One region of the Hahella sp. NS-SX17 genome, then DNA from elsewhere that is predicted to be linked to it. Evidence: predicted binding sites of a transcription regulator. Region 1 holds the regulator's gene; the other holds the start of a gene.
What was found. The regulator LexA, encoded in region 1, represses DNA repair genes until DNA is damaged. The targets are predictions, from matches to a motif close to TACTGTNTANNTANACAGTA.

Region 1 (3,706 bases):
AGCCTTTAACGCCGGTTCCGCGAGGCATCAGTTCCGCCTTGGCGGCGTTTTGTTTCAGAGCGGCGTAGACGTGGTCAGGGTAAGACGCGCTGCGGCGGCTGGGATACACTTTTAGAATGTAATCGCTTGGATACTTCTGCAGCAGAGCCTTGTGGCCTTCGGTCAGTTTGTCTGAATAATCCTGTGCATTGCCGGCGTTAATGATGAAGCGTGGAACGTCCGCATCGAAGGGGTCAGCATGCCATTTATCTGGATTATAATTCGCAGGCGGCTGCTTAATGCCTCCATCCCAAGAGGGCACTTCCCCCCCTTCGCTACCGGCCCTCTCGGCGCCAAGCGGCGTGAGATCCCGGTCCAAACGTGCAACCTGATCCGGCGGCGCCTTAGCTGGGGCGTTTTGCGCGATTAGTGAAAATACGAGTAATACCAGTGCGTTATTTATATTTTTTCTTGCGTTACGGCTATAAGCCATGTCTTTCTCACTCTCTTTCTAGAAGTAACAGACAGTTCCCTTACTTTCTCTCCCTGGACAAAATTATAGCAGTCTAAAATATTATTCTAGTTTTCTCACTAGCGCCTTTGTTAGCGTTTATGGCGGGTTGCTGCTGAACGTTAACTTGTGTAAGGGGCGAGCCTGAGGATCGGGTGCTAAGCTATGAGAAAGGGGCTGCTGATAGTTTGTCGCCATTTTTGCGGAAGCCTGAGTCGGGGGGAGTCAGCAATGGTAGGAAATTTAGGCGTCTAAACGAATCGGAATTGCGCCTCAGGAAATAGTCCGGAGGGGAATTTTTTTATTAAAGAACTTATGGTTAAAAACCTATACACTAACAAAGAGCTATTGTTGATGAGTTAAGGTATGTCCGATAAGTGGCTGACTTATGTTAATGAAAACCTGTTTTTCGCCAAGCTGCAGTTGCAGTGGAGGGATACATCCTCAACGGTGGCGGAAAAGCAATGCGCCGGACGGGCGGCTTTGCGTTTTCTGCAGCAGGCATATGTCGGCTTCTTGAATGAGCTTGCGGAGCAGCGTCGCATCAAAGTTAAAATTGAGACGCTCGCTGACTTGGAAGGGCAGTTGGAAGTTGAATCGCCAGAAGTAATCAGCATGAAGCTGACGGCGGCTCAACCCGATTCCTGGCTGGCTCAACTGCTGAAACAATTTGGGGAAATATCTCGCCCCCGAAAAAATGAAACGCCGCAAAATGAAAATATTATCGCCGCCACGTCAGCTCCCTATGTAATGGAGTTAGTGGTGATACTGGAGTCCATGCAGGCGTTCATCAACGAGATGAGAGAGCACAGTTTTGAGTGGTAGAGGTAAGCTTGAATGAAAGAAACCCTCTCAGGCCTCGACTGATAACAGCTTAGGAAAATGAATGAGGCGCCTGTGGCTAGTTTTCTGATGTGTTCGTTCCTGGGTATTGGAACGATAGAAAACATTTCAGTGAGAACTTACGAGTAGGAGATTTGGAAATGGCATCAAGCTTCTTTGAAATTGTTCAGTTGCCGAATGGCGACTTCGCACTGCAACCCATGGGGGGCGGCAGCGAACATTTGGTGAAAATCAGCTTTGGTCAGGAAGCCAAGGCGTATTTGGCGGAAAATGATGCGGCTGTCGCTCACGCTATGATTAATGCCGCTATTAAGTTGGTGGGAGATATGCGGGAGGAGGCAATCCGCCAGTCAGAAGCGGAAGAAAAACCGAAAACTGTTCATTAAAGTCCCCGACTGCCAATTAGAGGCAGTCGGCGCTCTGTCGGTTCATTGTTAGCGGCGAATGACGCCGACGCCCAGTCCTTCAATGTCCAACGGCTGTTGTGACAGGTTTACTTCAATCGGCTCGAACTCTTCATTTTCCGGCAGTAAAAGCACTTTGTTCTTTTGGCGCTGGAAGCGTTTTACTGTCACTTCATCGCCAATACGCGCCACCACAATTTGTCCATTGTGGACATCTGTCGTGCGGTGTACGGCCAGCAAATCGCCATCAAGAATTCCGATGTCCTTCATGCTCATGCCTTTGACACGAAGAAAATAGTCGGCGGAAGGGGTAAAGAAGGATGAAGGGAGTTCGCAATACTCTTCAATATTTTCCTGCGCGAGAATGGGGTATCCCGCCGCTACTTGGCCAACTATTGGAATACCCTGGTTTTGCGTTTCAGTCACTGGCAGTCGAATGCCGCGAGAAGCCCCGGGCACCATTTCAATCGCGCCCTTCCTCGCCAGCGCTTTCAAGTGTTCTTCTGCTGCGTTAGCCGAGCGAAAGCCCAGGCGATTGGAAATCTCCGCCCGGGTAGGTGGATAACCTGTTTCCTCTATATGCTCGCGAATCAGTTGTAGAACCTGCTCCTGGCGCTTGGTCAGCTTAATCACTCCACCCTCCGGCGACCCCAAAAGGTCTGAAATAATCTGTGTGTACTATATGTTTATCCATGTCTGTTTATGTATACAGTAATGGGTGGGGCAAGTAAAGAAAAAATGTCTAAGTCACTGAGGATTAAGATGAAAACACAGATGACTCACCACTGTTTAAGTAAGTCTGTTGAATTTTGACCTGAACAATTGTTGCTGCGCAGAAAGAGATCCAGTGGCTTGAATGCCTGCTTAAATGCAGTACCGGTTTGGCGATCTGATACAATTTGATGCTTTTCTTAGACAGACCGACCGCACAGGTCTGGCTATATTCCTTGCCCACGCGGCGACCTTCGTAATCCGCGATGTATTCTTTCTTATAAGCTGAAAGCCACCTTAGGAATTGTAATGACGCCAGCAAACAGATGGTTTAGAGCCCCCATTGTGGTTGGCGCTATCTTTTTCATTCTCACCATAAGCGTTATGGCGTGGTCGAAGGGCGGCGTGGAGTTTTTAAAGTATTTTCGACACAACTCGGAGCAGCCGGAAAAGTTATCGGAATTACCCCCGCCGCTACCGGCATACAATCGAGCAAAAGAGGATGAACTCTCCTACGAGGAAGAGAGGGAGTCTGACTGCTATCTGGATGGAATGGCGGTGCTTTCAGGTGACGAGTTTGTGTTGGCCATATGGGAAATGGATCATGGTTGTGTGAGGGAAATGCTCTCAATGGAGGAGCAAGCTCGTCACAGCATCTTTTCAGAAGCCAATATGTCCGCCATTACGCAAGCAGCTATTTCAGAGTCGTCTTATTTTCGAGACGATAACGTCTATGAGCTGGCGAACCTCATTCAATACTTGCATGCGGGATATGTGCAGGAAAGAAGTCGCTCGCGTAAGAAGAAGCTATATGGAAAGGCGTTGCAGAAACAGGTTGCGGTAGCCGCCGTTCAGGTTACCAATAATGCTTTTCAGAGCGCTGCCAGGGCAGGTAGTGCACGATTGGCGGAGTTGTCTTTAAAGCTGGTGAACAGTTCCGGTAATCAGGGGGAGGTCGTCAGCGCCTCCGTCGCTTGGCTGGATAAGTTGAGCTCATTGACTAATGCTAGTGGGCGCTATGATTCGGCGTTAAATGAGCTACTCAATATCTACTATAAAGGTCATGACAATGAAGCCTTTATCGATATTGCCTCTCATGACTCGCAATATCCTAATGCGCTCTATCGTTTCATAATTGATAAAGACTCGTGGTTGGCAGGCGGCCGCGAGTATCTATTGATGAATGCCGCCAAAGAGCTCGGGCGCTTTCTGCAGTATAACGCGATAAGGGACGATACGGGGCGCTTCATACGTAGTC
Region 2 (3,706 bases), 3.3 Mb from region 1:
TTTTATGGCCCCGGTTTTTTCCTCTTCAAACGCTCCGCTTTCGCCAAAACCTTTCATGACCATCACCTAATACTTCTGGCGTCTGACATTGCTAGAAGCGGTCGACAGTCGATGGTCATTGACGGAAAATGTCCGCTTCAGAATAAATAATCAGGTGAGTCCATCAATGAAATACGTCACCAACGTCCGTTTACGCGGCCAGGACGGTTTGTACGCCATTCAGATTAACCAAGGCGATATCAGCGCTATATTGCCCATGGCGGAGCTTCCGCAAACTGACGTGGAAATATTGTTGGACGCCGGCGAGCGTCTTGTCAGCGCACCCTTTGTCGAACCCCATATCCATCTGGACGCAACAGGCACTGCTGGCGAACCTCGCTGGAATATGAGCGGCACGCTGTTTGAAGGCATTGAGTGCTGGGCGGAACGCAAAGCCATGATCACCCATGAGGACGTTAAACAGCGCACGCGCCGCACCTTAAAAATGCTGACCCAATACGGCGTACAGGCGGTACGCTCTCATGTAGATGTCACCGATCCAACCCTGACGGCGCTGGAAGCTCTGCTTGATATTAAACAGGAAGTGGCGCCATGGATTGAACTGCAACTGGTGGCGTTTCCACAAGAAGGCATTCTCTCCTACCCCAATGGCGTCCAATTGATGGAAAAAGCCGTAGAAATGGGCGTCGATGTCGTCGGCGGCATCCCCCATTTCGAGTTTACCCGCGACTATGGCGTGGAGTCGGTCAAAATCCTTATGGATCTGGCGCAAAAATATGATCGCCTTGTCGATGTGCATTGCGATGAAATAGACGACCCCGGTTCAAGATTCCTGGAAGTACTGGCGGCGGAAGCATTGAAGCGCGATATGGGGCATCGGGTCACCGCCAGCCATACCACCGCAATGCACTCCTACGACAACGCTTACTGCAGCCGCCTGTTTCGTCTGCTGAAGATGTCACAGATAAACTTCGTATCTTGCCCAACAGAGAGCATTCATTTACAAGGCAGGTTCGACAACTTCCCCAAGCGTCGCGGCGTTACTCGGGTGAAGGAGCTGCTGGAAGCGGGCCTCAATGTCGGCCTCGGTCAAGACTCCATTCAGGACCCATGGTACTCCCTGGGCAATGGCAATCTGCTGCGCACTTTGGACTTCGCGCTGCACATATGCCATATGATGGGCTATGACGACTACCGCAATGCGCTGGACCTGATCAGTCATAACAGCGCCAAAGTGCTGAACATTCAAGACCGTTACGGGGTAGAAATCGGCAAACCCGCCAACTTCATCCTATTGGACGGACCTGATGACTACGAAGTCTTGCGCCGCCAAAGCGTGGTGACGGCCTCCATTCGCGCAGGCGACATCATCATGCAACAAACACCGGCTTTGGTAACGCAAAACATTCAGCTTTAGACGGTTACACCCATGGGATGCTGACAACATCCCTTGGGCATCAGCCCTTGCCTGCTATCGCCCGCACTTTGCCGCTGTCTTTGACCTTGGCGCTCTCTTTAGCTTCTTCTTCCACGCTGGGAGCAGATTCTGGCGACTCTTCAAACAAGACATCAACCTTGCCTTTGAACGCGGTTGCGAACGCTTCTTTGTGATTAGCGACCAGCATGCCGATTTCTTCCGCCAAACCTTCATTCAAAGAAGTCAGGCGTTGCGCCAGGAAATGAGACACGCCTTCGGCGAGCTCAAGCTTTTTGTCATGATCGTCAGCTTCTTTCTTGGATTTAAACATCTGTTGGGATGGGTCTCTGTCACTCATATACAGGGTCACTACGGCCATTTTGTCGCCTCCTAAAATTAGCCTCTGTATATTCATACAGTTTAAGAGTCAGGTCAAGAGCATCACACAAGATTCATCCGAACACAGTAACCATCTGAAAATAAAGGCGCTACAGAGCATTTTTTACCTCAAACACAAGAGATAACCAAATGGTAATAGTCCGAATATATGATTGCGCCCCCTCGCATAAGGCATTTAGGATATCCGCCAGTTTGACGTTCGGACTAAGCGGCGTTCCCGCTCATCAGCACAAGGGAATGTGAGGTTTAGTCCAGGTATCTGACAGTGCAGGGAGGACAGAAAGATGCTTATGTTAAAAAACAGGTTTGAAGCCAACGCCTATCAGCCTGATATTGTCGCCTACAAAAAATCCAGCGCCGCCAACGCCTCCCGTGGCGAAGACAAGCACCCTTTCCTTAACGCGCTCCCCTACCCCGCCGCCGTATATTCCCGTCAAGGCGAGTTCATCGCATGCAACACCTTGTTCTTACGTGAGTTTAGCAGCGATAGCAAGCCTCAAAACCGACCAGCTTCCCACCGCGACGCTTTCCTGCAGTTATTTCAACCAGTGGAATCCATAGAGGGTCATCTGAAAGGAGATGCATTCTCACTACAAGCCCACTTCCCGGACAACGGCGCTTTTTATGCGATACACAGCGCCCCGTTTCAGGATTCATCCAAAGGGGTGAGCGTTCTGCTCTCTCTGCAGAAAGTGGAAGAGCCGTCCTTGCTGTTGCTGCGGCCAGAGGCCATGCACGCCCAACTGCAACAAGCCTCTAAAAGTATGTCGATCGGCGAGATGGCGACGGCGCTGACTCATGAATTGAATCAGCCTATCGGGGCTATCCTCAATTATCTTAACGCCGCCAAATTACTACTTGAAAAGCATGCCGGCGTCGACAAGCCGGAAGAAGCCGTGCAACTGGCTATCCGCCAAGCCCATCAAGCCGCCGCTGTGGTTTCGCGCATACGCAAATTCGTAACTTCACGAGAGCCGCGCAAAGACGAGATTTCATTGCGCCAGCTGACCTGCGGCGTACTGGAGTTGCTCCAGCTGGAAACTCACAGACGCCAGGTTAAATCTCGTTTGTTGGTATCCGGGGATTTACCAAATGTCTGCGTAGACAAAATCATGATTGAGCAAACCCTCGCCAATCTGATTCGTAACGCCATTGACGCTATGCGCGACACCCCGGTGGGGGATCGGGAGCTTATTGTGGACGCCCAAATCATCTCTGAAGATTGGGTGGAGGTCAGCGTTACAGACAGAGGCTGCGGCATTCCGCAGCACTGTCGTAGCCGCCTGTTTACACCATTTTTCACTACCAAGTCGGATGGTATGGGCGCCGGTCTATCTATTAGCAAATCCTTTATAGAGCTTCACAACGGAGCCCTGCAATTCAAGGATAACCCTGCTGGCGGCGCCATTTTCACTTTTACTCTGCCATTAGCGTCAACAGCAAAAACCAGACACCCTCCTGATTAAGCGGCCCCGCGCCGGCATGGATGCGGCTCCCCAAGTCACTTTTGTGGATAAATCTTTTCGAAGAGACAAGCATGAACGCAGCACAAATATTATTAGTAGACGATAACGAAGAGTTTCGCCGCTCCACTGTCTGGATGCTGGAAGCGGCAGGATTACAAGTGGAAGACTTCAACCGGGGCGCGGGCCTGTTGACCAGACTTCAGCAATTGGAAAGCGCTGGAATCCCGCTAAGCGATAAATGCGTAGTGACCGATTTGCGCATGCCTGACATGAACGGGCTGGAGCTAATGGAGGAATTGCGCGCACGCCGCTTTTCCATTCCTGTCGTACTTATTACCGGACACGCCGACGTCACTTTAGCGGTCAGCGCCATGCGCATGGGCGCGGCCAACTTTCTGGAAAAACCCTTCGACAACTCCACGTT

Region 2: AC2IBB_RS25990 (YebG family protein) is a predicted target of LexA. The motif match lies at 1,819-1,838, and genes of this name have one in related genera.

Annotation. Positions count from the first base shown of each region.
Region 1 covers NZ_CM170632.1:2,583,573-2,587,278, forward strand. Annotated here, with positions in the region: gene AC2IBB_RS11685 (DUF1329 domain-containing protein) at 1-472, opposite strand, end outside; gene AC2IBB_RS11690 (DUF6586 family protein) at 857-1,315, shown strand; gene AC2IBB_RS11695 (hypothetical protein) at 1,474-1,719, shown strand; gene lexA (transcriptional repressor LexA) at 1,768-2,370, opposite strand; gene AC2IBB_RS11705 (collagenase) at 2,758-3,706, shown strand, end outside.
Region 2 covers NZ_CM170632.1:5,839,609-5,843,314, forward strand. Annotated here, with positions in the region: gene codA (cytosine deaminase) at 167-1,417, shown strand; gene AC2IBB_RS25990 (YebG family protein) at 1,458-1,796, opposite strand; gene AC2IBB_RS25995 (sensor histidine kinase) at 2,101-3,282, shown strand; gene AC2IBB_RS26000 (response regulator transcription factor) at 3,354-3,706, shown strand, end outside.